One region of the Puerhibacterium sp. TATVAM-FAB25 genome, then DNA from elsewhere that is predicted to be linked to it. Evidence: riboswitches for the same ligand, from Rfam matches in the RefSeq annotation. Region 1 holds a riboswitch; each other region holds the start of a gene.
The links. A riboswitch is a leader RNA that binds a small molecule or an ion and turns the genes downstream of it on or off. The one in region 1 is predicted to bind S-adenosylmethionine.
Positions count from the first base shown of each region.

Region 2: it holds a riboswitch for S-adenosylmethionine, as region 1 does, so the genes downstream of both, U5M74_RS09015 (F420-dependent oxidoreductase) here and U5M74_RS15440 (acyl-CoA dehydrogenase family protein) in region 1, are expected to answer to the same signal.
Region 3: it holds a riboswitch for S-adenosylmethionine, as region 1 does, so the genes downstream of both, U5M74_RS12505 (hypothetical protein) here and U5M74_RS15440 (acyl-CoA dehydrogenase family protein) in region 1, are expected to answer to the same signal.

Region 1 is NZ_JAXUAK010000024.1:21,813-25,077, forward strand. It holds gene U5M74_RS15435 (FAD-binding dehydrogenase) at 1-1,467, shown strand, start outside; SAM riboswitch class I at 1,552-1,643, shown strand; gene U5M74_RS15440 (acyl-CoA dehydrogenase family protein) at 1,752-3,044, shown strand; gene U5M74_RS15445 (MFS transporter) at 3,041-3,265, shown strand, end outside.
Region 2 is NZ_JAXUAK010000007.1:144,260-147,524, forward strand. It holds gene U5M74_RS09010 (flavin reductase family protein) at 1-60, shown strand, start outside; gene U5M74_RS09015 (F420-dependent oxidoreductase) at 30-1,343, opposite strand; SAM riboswitch class IV at 1,678-1,793, opposite strand; gene U5M74_RS09020 (sugar phosphate isomerase/epimerase family protein) at 2,033-2,833, shown strand; gene U5M74_RS09025 (Gfo/Idh/MocA family protein) at 2,830-3,265, shown strand, end outside.
Region 3 is NZ_JAXUAK010000013.1:74,953-78,217, reverse strand. It holds gene dcm (DNA (cytosine-5-)-methyltransferase) at 1-1,323, shown strand, start outside; gene U5M74_RS12510 (very short patch repair endonuclease) at 1,386-1,760, shown strand; SAM riboswitch class IV at 1,877-1,993, shown strand; gene U5M74_RS12505 (hypothetical protein) at 2,055-2,360, shown strand; gene U5M74_RS12500 (heme-degrading domain-containing protein) at 2,442-2,948, shown strand; gene U5M74_RS12495 (alpha/beta fold hydrolase) at 2,945-3,265, shown strand, end outside.

The DNA of each region.
Region 1 (3,265 bases):
GCGTTCGCCGACGGCGCCGACCGGGGCGAGGGCCCCGACCGGCACGGCTACGCCTGGGCCCGGCAGTTCGTGGAGTTCGCCGCAGGCGGCATGCGCTCGTGGCTGCACGGGCTCGGCGTGCGGTGGTTCCCCCTGGTGCAGTGGGCGGAGCGCGGCGGCTACCCCGCCGGCGGCCACGGCAACACCGTGCCCCGCTTCCACGTCACCTGGGGCACCGGCCCCGCCGTCCTCGCGCCGTTCGTCGCGGCGGCCCGCGAGGCGCGCGACGCCGGGCTGCTCGAGGTGCGCTTCCGCCACCGCGTCACCGACCTCGTGATCGCCGACGGCCGGGTCACCGGGGTGCGGGCGCAGGTGCTGGCCGACGACCCCACGCCGGCCGGCGCGCCGTTCGGCGGCCGCGGGCGGCCCTCGTCGCGCGACGTCGTGGGCGAGGTGGAGGTCGGTGCCCAGGCCGTCGTCGTCGCCTCCGGCGGCATCGGCGCGAACCACGACCTCGCGCGCGCCCGGTGGGACCTCACCCACGGGCGGCTGCCGCGGCGCATGCTCTCCGGCGTCCCCGACTCCACCGACGGGCTGATGCTCACCGCCGCGGGCGCCGCCGGCGCCGCCCTGGTGCACGAGAACCGCATGTGGCACTACCCGGAGGGCATCGCCAACCACTCCCCCGTCTGGTCCCACCACGGCATCCGCATCCTGGCGGGGCCCTCGTCGCTGTGGCTGGACGCCGAGGGCCGGCGCCTGCCCGCGCCGCTGTTCCCCGGCTTCGACGCGCTCGGCGCGCTGCAGCACGTCACCCGGCACGGGCACGACCACTCCTGGTTCGTGCTGAACTCCACCATCCTGGACACCGAGCTCGCGCTGTCCGGTTCGGAGCAGAACCCCGACCTCACCGGCAAGGACGTGCGGCTGCTCGCCCAGCGCGTGCTGCCGGGCGCCGTCGGGCCCGTGGCGCGCTTCGCGAAGGAGTCCCCCGAGTTCCTCTGGGCCGCCACGCCCGCCGAGCTGGCCGCGCGGATGAACGCCCTGACGGAGGCGACGCCGGGCTCGGCCGGCCACGTCGACGCGGGCGACCTCGCGGCCGCGGTCGAGCTGCGCGACGCCCAGGTGGCCTCCGGGCTCGGCAAGGACCCGCAGGTGGTGGCCACCGCCGCCGCCCGGCGCTACCTGGTGGACCGGCGCATGCGCGTCGCGCCGCCGCGGCGGCTCACCGACCCGAAGGACGGCCCGCTGCTGGCGGTGCGCCTGTCGGTGCTCACGCGCAAGACGCTCGGCGGCCTGTGGTGCGACCCCGCCGGCCGCGTGCTGCGCCGCGACGGCTCGACGCTCGACGGGCTGTGGGCCGTCGGCGAGGCCGCCGGCTTCGGCGGCGGCGGCGCGCACGGCCACCGCGCGCTGGAGGGCACGTTCCTCGGGGGCTGCCTGCACACCGGGCGGGTGACCGGGCGGGCGCTGGCCGCCGCGCTCTGAGCCTGCCCGCCCACCAGGCTGGACGTCCCACTGAGTGAGAAGCACTGTTCCACTTCACGGGATGTTCGGGTACGTTCCCTCTCGCAACCATCCAGAGCGGCCGAGAGACCTGGCTCGTCGACGCCGCAGCAACCCTCGGGTTCCCGAGTAGGTGCTACCGCCAGGACCGATGGAGATCCCGGATCCGCGTCGGTCTCGCGCACCCCGTGCGCCGGACGGCGGTCCGTGCTGCCGTCCGGCCCGCGGGCCCGGGGCTCCTCGGACGAGGAGAAGGGACCGCCCCGATGACCGCAGCGCCGTCCGCCGTCCGCACCGCCGCGCCCCCGCGGCTGCCCGCCGACCACGACGCGCTGTGTCGGGTGTTCCGGCCGCTGTTCGACGAGGTCGCCGAGGGCGCCCTGCGCCGCGACCAGGAGCGTGTCCTGCCGTTCGAGCAGGTGCGCCTGCTCGACGAGGCGGGCTTCGGCACGCTGCGCGTGCCGGCCGAGCACGGCGGGCCGGGCGCGAGCGTGGAGACCGTCGCGCGGCTGCTGGTCGAGCTCGCCGCCGCCGACTCGAACGTGGCCCACCTGTACCGCTCGCACCTCGGCTTCGTGGAGTCGCTGCGGTTCCAGCCCGAGCACCTGCGGTCCGTCTGGTACCCGCGGGTGCTGGCCGGGCGCACCGTCGGCAACGCCTCCACCGAGAAGGGGGGCAACCGCCTCGGCACGCTGAGCACCACGCTGCGCCGCACGGCGGACGGCTGGGTGCTCGACGGCGAGAAGTACTACACGACCGGCACGATCTTCGCCGACTACACCCGCGTCTCGGCCGCGCTGGACGGCCAGGACGGGCGCCGGTTCGCCGTCGTGGCCACCGACGCCCCCGGCGTCACCGTGCTCGACGACTGGGACGGCTTCGGCCAGCGCCTCACCGGCACCGGCACGGCGCGGTTCGCGGCCGTCCCGGTGCCCGACGACGCGCTGCTCGACCGCGTGGCCGGCTCGCCCGAGGCCGTGCACGAGGCGGCGTTCTTCCAGCTCGTGCTGCTCGCCGTGCTGGCCGGCATCGCGCAGGCCGCGCGCCGGGACGCGGCCGCCACGGTGGCCTCGCGGCGCCGCACGTTCAACACCGGGCTGGGCCTGCCGTTCGCGCAGGACCCGCTCATCCAGGAGGCGACCGGGCGCATCGCCGCGAAGGCGTACGCCGCCGAGGCCGTGGTGCTGCACGCGGCGCGGGCGCTCGACGCCGGCCTGGCCGCCGCCGCCCGCGCCGGCGCCGACCGCCCCGGCTTCGACGGGCCGACCCCGGCCGCGCTGCACGACGGGGAGATCGCCGTCGAGCACGCGCAGGTCACCGTCCCGGAGCTCGCCGTCGGGGCGGCCCAGGACCTCTTCCTCACGGTCGGGGCCTCGGCCACGTCCACCGCCAAGGGGCTGGACCGGCACTGGCGCAACGCCCAGACCGTCGCCACCCACAACCCGATCGCCTTCCGCGCCCGCGCGCTGGGCGACCACTGGATCAACGGGACGCTGCCCGAGGGCCTCGACGCCATCGGCGACGCGCCCGCCCGCGCCCCGAAGGAGGCCGCGCGATGACCACCGCACCCACGACCCCGACCACCCCGAGCGCTCCCGCCGCGCCGTCCGCCGGGGGCGCGCGCCCCTGGGCCGGCAAGCGCCGCGTGCTGGCGAGCGCCTTCGTCGGCACCACCATCGAGTGGTACGACTACTACCTCTACGGCACGGCCGCCGCCCTGGTCTTCAACGGCCAGTTCTTCCCCGACGCCTCGCCCCTGGCGGGCACCATCGCGTCGTTC
Region 2 (3,265 bases), on a different contig from region 1:
TCGCCCCTCGTCTACCTCGACCGCACCTATCACCGGCTGGGCGAGGACACCGCCATCTGACCGGCCGCCACCTGGCCGGCCGTCCCGGGCCGCCGCCGCGCCGCGCCGCGCGGTGCGCGGCCCGGGGCTTCCGGTGGGGCCGCCGGCGCCGGTGCGACCGCCGTCGGCGCACCGCCCGCGGCCGGCAGCCCGAGGGCCGTGCGCAGCGTCGTCGCGGCGACCGGAGCGACCTCCCGGCGCAGGCCGGCCACCTCGAGCGCGGGCATGGCCTGGTCGACGATCGCGTCGAGGTCGGGGCCCAGGGACGACGGGCGCAGCACGAAGCCGTCGACCGCGCCCACCTCCCGCCACGCGCCGACCAGGTCGGCGAACCCGCCGGCCGTCCCGGCGAAGACCAGCGCCCCGTGCGCCACCCCGGGCCCCTCGAGCGTCTCCACCAGCTCGAGGCGCGCCTGCGCGCTCGCCCGGTCCGCCGACAGCACCACGTAGGCGTCGGCGAGCACCCGCGGCGGCACGTCGCGCCCGGCCGCCGCGGCGGCCGCGTGCAGGCGCTCGCGCAGCTCGGCCGCCCGCCCGCGGTAGCCCACCGCGACGCGCACGACGTCGGCGACCCGGGCGGCGAGCGGCAGGTCGGCCTCGGTGCGGACCCGCACGACGACGGGTGGACGCCCCTGCGGCGAGGGCGCCACCGGGTCCGCGTCGCGGCGCACCGCGAACCGGACGCCGTCGTGCTCCACGGCGTGCCGACCCTCGGCGTCGAGCCGGACGGCGCCGACCCGCCCGTCGCCGGCCCAGTGCCGCGCCACCGCGTCGGCGTCCGCGGCCGCCTGCTGGGCCCAGGCGTCGTCGCTCGTCGCCAGCGTGGGCGGCAGGCCCACCTGCCAGCCGACGCGCCCCGCGCTCTCCCGGTCGGCGCTCGCGATCGCCGCGGCCACGTGCGCGGCGTCGACGTGCACCGTCTCGACGGCGGCGACGAGGCCCACCCGCGTCGTGCAGGGGGCCACGCGCGCGGCCGCGACCGCGGCGTCGAGGCGCCCGGTCAGCCGACCGCGGCCGGGGTGCAGCAGGAAGCTCTCGTCGAGGGTCACCAGGTCGACGCCGCCCAGGTCGGCCCGGCGCACGAGCTCGGCGAAGCGCCGCCCGTCGAAGGACCGGGGCGCCTGCGGGCCCCGGGCGCGCTGGGCGCCGGGGCGGGCGCCCGCCGCGCTGAGGTCGACGCCCACGACGACGTGGCGGTCGGCGTCCGCCGCGGAGGACCGGGGCTGGTCGGGGTGCTCCAGGCGCTGGGGTTGGTGGGGTGGCCTGGGGTGCTGGGGCGGCTCAGGGTGCTGGGGGTGCGACACGGGGAGGCTCCGATCTCGGCGCGGTCGAAGGCGCGCGCCGCGCGGCCCGGGGGCCGGTGGCGCGGCGCGGGCGGCGCTGCGGGAGGGTGGGGTCCGTCCGGGCGCCCTCGGGCGCCGGGTGGCGCGGACGGCGGGGCGTCCGGCCAGGGAGGATGAGGAGGATCGGGAGGATCAGGAGGATCGGGTCGTCAGCGGGGGACGACAGCACATTCGCCGCCGGGGCAGGGTGTCGCGTCCCTGCACGCCGCCGGAGACGAGCCGTAGGGCCTGCGCGACCGCCGTCGGGCGCGTGGTGCTCCTGGTCATCCTGCTCCTCCTGGCGCCCGCCGGGGCGGGCTCGCGTGTTGCCCCACCGCCGGGCGGCGGTGGGCCTGGTCCTCACCCGGGGCACCCACCCACGCGGGGGGTTGCCGTCCGACGAGCCGGGGCTTGGCGTCGGAGCTCATGACCTGTCGTGCGGGCGTCGCCGTCGACGGCGGCACCCAGCGCGACGCCCGCAAAGTACGGAGCGGTGACCACCGTGTCAACGGTTCGCCAGGGGTTCTCAGATGACGGACCTCGCGTCGTGGAGACCCTCGCGCAGAAACTATCCAGTGTGCAGTTTTGCCCCTATGCTCGACTTCCACCGGGTCCTGCAGGACTTCTGCACCATGCCCGGCGGAAGAGGCAGCAGACCGAAGGAGCTCCTGATGTCCCTCATCTCCGTGCAGCTGTACTCGCTGCGCGACGCCATCGCCGAGGACCTGGACGCCGCCGTGGCCCGGGTCCGCGAGATCGGCTACGAGCACGTCGAGCCGTACGCGTTCGTCGACCGCGTGGCCGACTTCGAGCGCGCGCTCGCCGCGACGGGGCTCAAGGCCCCGTCGGGCCACGCCGCCGTGATCGACGCCCCCGACCCCGACGTCGTCTTCGAGGCGGCGGCGCGCCTGGGGATCGGGATCGTCATCGACCCGTTCGTCCCCACCGAGCGCTGGCAGACCGCCGACGACGCGCGGCGGATCGCGGACCGGGTCAACGAGCTCACCACCCGGGCGGCCGCGCACGGCCTGCGCTTCGGCTACCACAACCACCAGTGGGAGTTCACCAACAGGGTGGACGGCCGGCCGGTCTTCGAGCTCTTCGCCGAGCACCTCGCCCCGGAGGCCGTGCTCGAGGTCGACACGTTCTGGGCGACCGTCGGCGGCGCCGACGCCCCGGCCGTGCTGCGGTCGCTCGGCGACCGCGTCGTGGCGATCCACGTCAAGGACGGCCAGGTCTCCGGCGACATCGCCTCGGTGCTGCCGTCCAGCGAGAGCGCCCTCGTGGTGCCCGACGCCCTCCGGGCCGCCTTCGAGAACCAGACGCCCGCCGGCCAGGGCGACGTCGACGTGCCGTCGATCCTCGCCGCCGCCCCCGAGGCGATCCGGGTCGTGGAGTTCGACGCCTACGGCGGCGACGTCTTCGAGGGCATCGCCGAGTCCCTCGCCTGGCTCGAGGAGAACGACCGGTGAGCGGGGCGGGCGCCCCGGTCGGGGTCGGCATCATCGGGGCCGGCAACATCTCGACGCAGTACCTCGAGAACCTCACGAAGTTCGCCGACGTCGAGGTCCGCATGGTCGCCGACCTGCTGGTCGACCGGGCGCGGGCGCAGGCGGAGGCGTACGGCGTCCCCGCCTGGGGGACCGCCGAGCAGCTGCTCGAGCGCGACGACATCGAGATCGTCGTCAACCTGACCGTCCCGGCCGTGCACACCGAGGTCGGGCAGAGGATCGTCGCGGCCGGCAAGCACGTGTGGAGCGAGAAACCGATCGCGACGGACCACGCCTCGGCCGTCGAGCTGCTCGACGCCGCCGCGTCGAAGGGGCTGCGCGTCGCGTGCGCGCCGGACACCGTCCTCGGCGCGGGCATCCAGACGGCGCTGCGGGCCATCGCCCGCGGCGACA
Region 3 (3,265 bases), on a different contig from region 1:
CCCTGTCAGGCGTTCAGCAAGTCTGGTCACCAGAAGGGTGTGCTCGACGAGACGCGCGGAACGCTCTTCTACAACATTCTTCGGATCGTGGCGGAGAAGCACCCGAAGATCGTCTTTCTCGAGAACGTGCGCAACCTCGTAGGCCCCAAGCACAGGGACTCGACGTTCAGGACGATCGTCGAAGCGCTCCGTGGGGTTGGCTATGTCGTGAGCGACAAGCCGACGCTGATCTCGCCGCACAAGATCGCGAACCATCTCGGCGGAGGGCCGCAGGTTCGTGAGCGCGTCTACATCATGGCGATCCGTCGCGACCTCGCGGTGAACGAAACTGAGTTTCCCGGGTTCGACTTCGGGTCTTGGGATCCTACGACGTGGCGCATCGCCGAGACGAAGCTGTGGGACGAGGCGCCTGCGGCGATCAGCGAGGCGTGGCTTCGTTCAGCGGACCCGGAGACGGCCGCACGCCTGGCGAGTCTCTGCGACGTCGATGGCCGAGACCTCGCGGTCGCCGACGAGGAGTGGGTGGCCCCCTGGCGCGACCTCTTGGCTGCTGTCGTGAACAACGGCCTTCCGGACGGTGCCGTGCCGTTCCCTGGACATCCGATCTGGTTCCGTGTCGCAGAACCGACGTGGCGAGCGTCGCAGTACGCGGAAGCGGCGGCCATGGGGCAACCGTGGAAGGCGGATTTCGTCAGGAAGTCAGTGAAGTTCCTGGACGACTACGCCACCGAGATCGATGCGGCGGGCGCGCGCGAGGAGATCCTCGCTCTCGGCAACAACAGTTGGAAGAAGCTCGAGTGGCAAGCCGGCGACGCGCGCTCTCTTGACGAGTGTCTGATTCAGCTTCGCCCTTCCGGCATCCGGATAAAAAAGGCGACGTACGCCCCTGCGCTCGTGGCAATCACGCAGACGCCGATCCTCGGGTCAGACATGCGCCGGCTGAGTCCGTACGAGGCCGGGCGTCTCCAGGGATTCCCGGACCGCGTGTATGAGGCCATGGCGCGGTTGCGGCACGACGGATCCAGAAAGCCGGAGCAGTGGGACCGCGCCTTCTACAAGCAGTTCGGCAACGCCGTCCACGTCGGTGCGGTCAAGTTCGCGCTCGTCCAGTTCATGGGTCACCACTTCCGATCCGCACTTCCGGACGACCCCGCGTTGGCCGGTCTCTATGAGGCGTGCTCGCAGACTCGTGTTTGGGATGAGACGGTCGCGCCGTCGATCGGCACGCCGACGTTCCATCAGCCCGATCTCATGAGGATCCTGGAGCCAGCTGCCGAGACCGCCCGCGGCTCCGACGTGCACGTCGAGGCGCTTGCGAGCTGACGTTGAATCCGCAGTTCGTCCCAGCGCACCCTGGTCCGTCCTCGGCTGTCGTGTCGCGGCGGATGAGTACGGCTCGCCGCCGCGACACTGCGCCCGAGCTCGCGATACGCCGGCAGCTTCACGCCCGTGGGTTGCGATATCGCGTGGCCTACCCCGTCCCAGGGCAGCGACGCAGGACGATCGACATCGCTTTCACGCGAAAGAGGATCGCTGTCTTCGTCGACGGATGCTTCTGGCACGGATGCCCGGAGCACGGGACCAGACCTCGCGCCAACAGCGACTGGTGGACGAGGAAGCTGACGGCGAATCAGGTGCGCGATCGCGATACCGATCGGGTGCTGTCAGCCATGGGTTGGAAGGTGCTCCGCTTGTGGGAGCACGAGAGCCCTGCCGCCGCCGCTGAGAAGGTGGTCGCAGCAGTCGCCGCGGTCGGCTAGCTCTCGTCTCGCGCCTCCTGGGCCGCCTCCCCGATCCCAGCAGCCCTTCAGCGCTGCCTCGCCGCGCTTGAGCGTCCTTGCGTCACCGCCTTGACCTGCACTACCGTCCGCGTCCAGGTCACGAGCGATCAGCGATACGCCCTCCGCGTGCTGGTCCGGCAACCGCGCCCCTCGCGCACGGTGCCCCAGGAGGAAGACCGGCCCGCCGGCAACCGCCGCGGGAAGTGCGAGGCAGCTCTCGCCGGCGGCTCGTTCAAGCCTCGGCGACGGCTCCTCCTGACGTGGGAGGCACCCATGACGTCTCGTTCCGCCGAGCCGCACCCGGACGACGACCTGCTGCCCTGGTTGCACGTGAAACCGGAGCACCAGCACGGCTACCACCCGACGATGTTGCGCATGGAGGCGCGTCGTCGGGCGGGGCAGGGCCCGGGCGCGGTGGGCAGGTTGCGGCTGAGCTCCTGGCTGCGCGACCTGCGGGAGCTCAACGCCGTCGTCCTGTACGACCCGGACACTCCGGACGGGTTCCATCTCGTGCCGCGGCTCGCGCAGGACGGCCAGGGGATGGTGCGCCGACCCGGTCGCCCGCCCGCCACGGAGTGACCGGGCGAGTGGCCGGCGAGCGCGGACAGCGCGCCCGCCGGTCACCCGCCGAACGTCCGGCGCCCGTGCCACCCTGGACCCATGACGACCACCCGCGCGCACACCTCCGGTGACATCGACGAGACCGACATCGCGACGGCCATCGCCCAGGTCGAGGCCGAGGAGCGCGACCTGGTGCTGCCGCGGTTCACGCACGATGACGCCTGGCGCCTCGGCTGCCTGCTGTTCGAGCTCGCCGCCGAGCGCAACCACGCCGTGACGATCGACGTGCGCAAGGGCACCCAGCAGGTGTTCCACGCCGCGCGCGAGGGCACCACGCCCGACAACGACACCTGGGTCGAGCGCAAGGTCCGCACCGTCTACCGGTTCGGCACGTCGTCGTACCTCCAGGGCCTCAGGGCGCGCGCCAAGGGCCAGGACTTCAACCACAAGCACGGCCTGCCGTTCACCGAGTACGTGGCGCACGGCGGCGCGTTCCCGGTCCGGGTCGAGGGCGTGGGCATCGTCGGCGTCGTCACCGTCTCGGGGCTGGCGCAGCAGGACGACCACGCGCTCGTCGTCGAGGCGCTGCACGCCTTCAAGGGGTGACGACGGCGGTGGCGGACGCGGGCGAGGCCGGCGCGGCGGGCGTAGGCGCCGCGGCGGGCGACGTCGGGCCCGAGGAGCTGGGGCGCCTGCTCGCCCGCGTGCCGGAGGGCTGGACCCGGTTCCAGATCGCGGGGCGGCCCTGGGCGGTCAGCCGCGTGGCGCGCGGCGACGGCCGCACCGTGACGCTGGAGGCCGAGCAGCTCGGCGGCGCCGACAGCTTCGGCGCGAACGTGTGGTTGACGTCGTCGGGCCCGGTGCTGCGGCCGTGCGAGGTCCCGGCCGAGAAGGTTCTCGGCCTGCTGCGCGCGCTGCCCGCG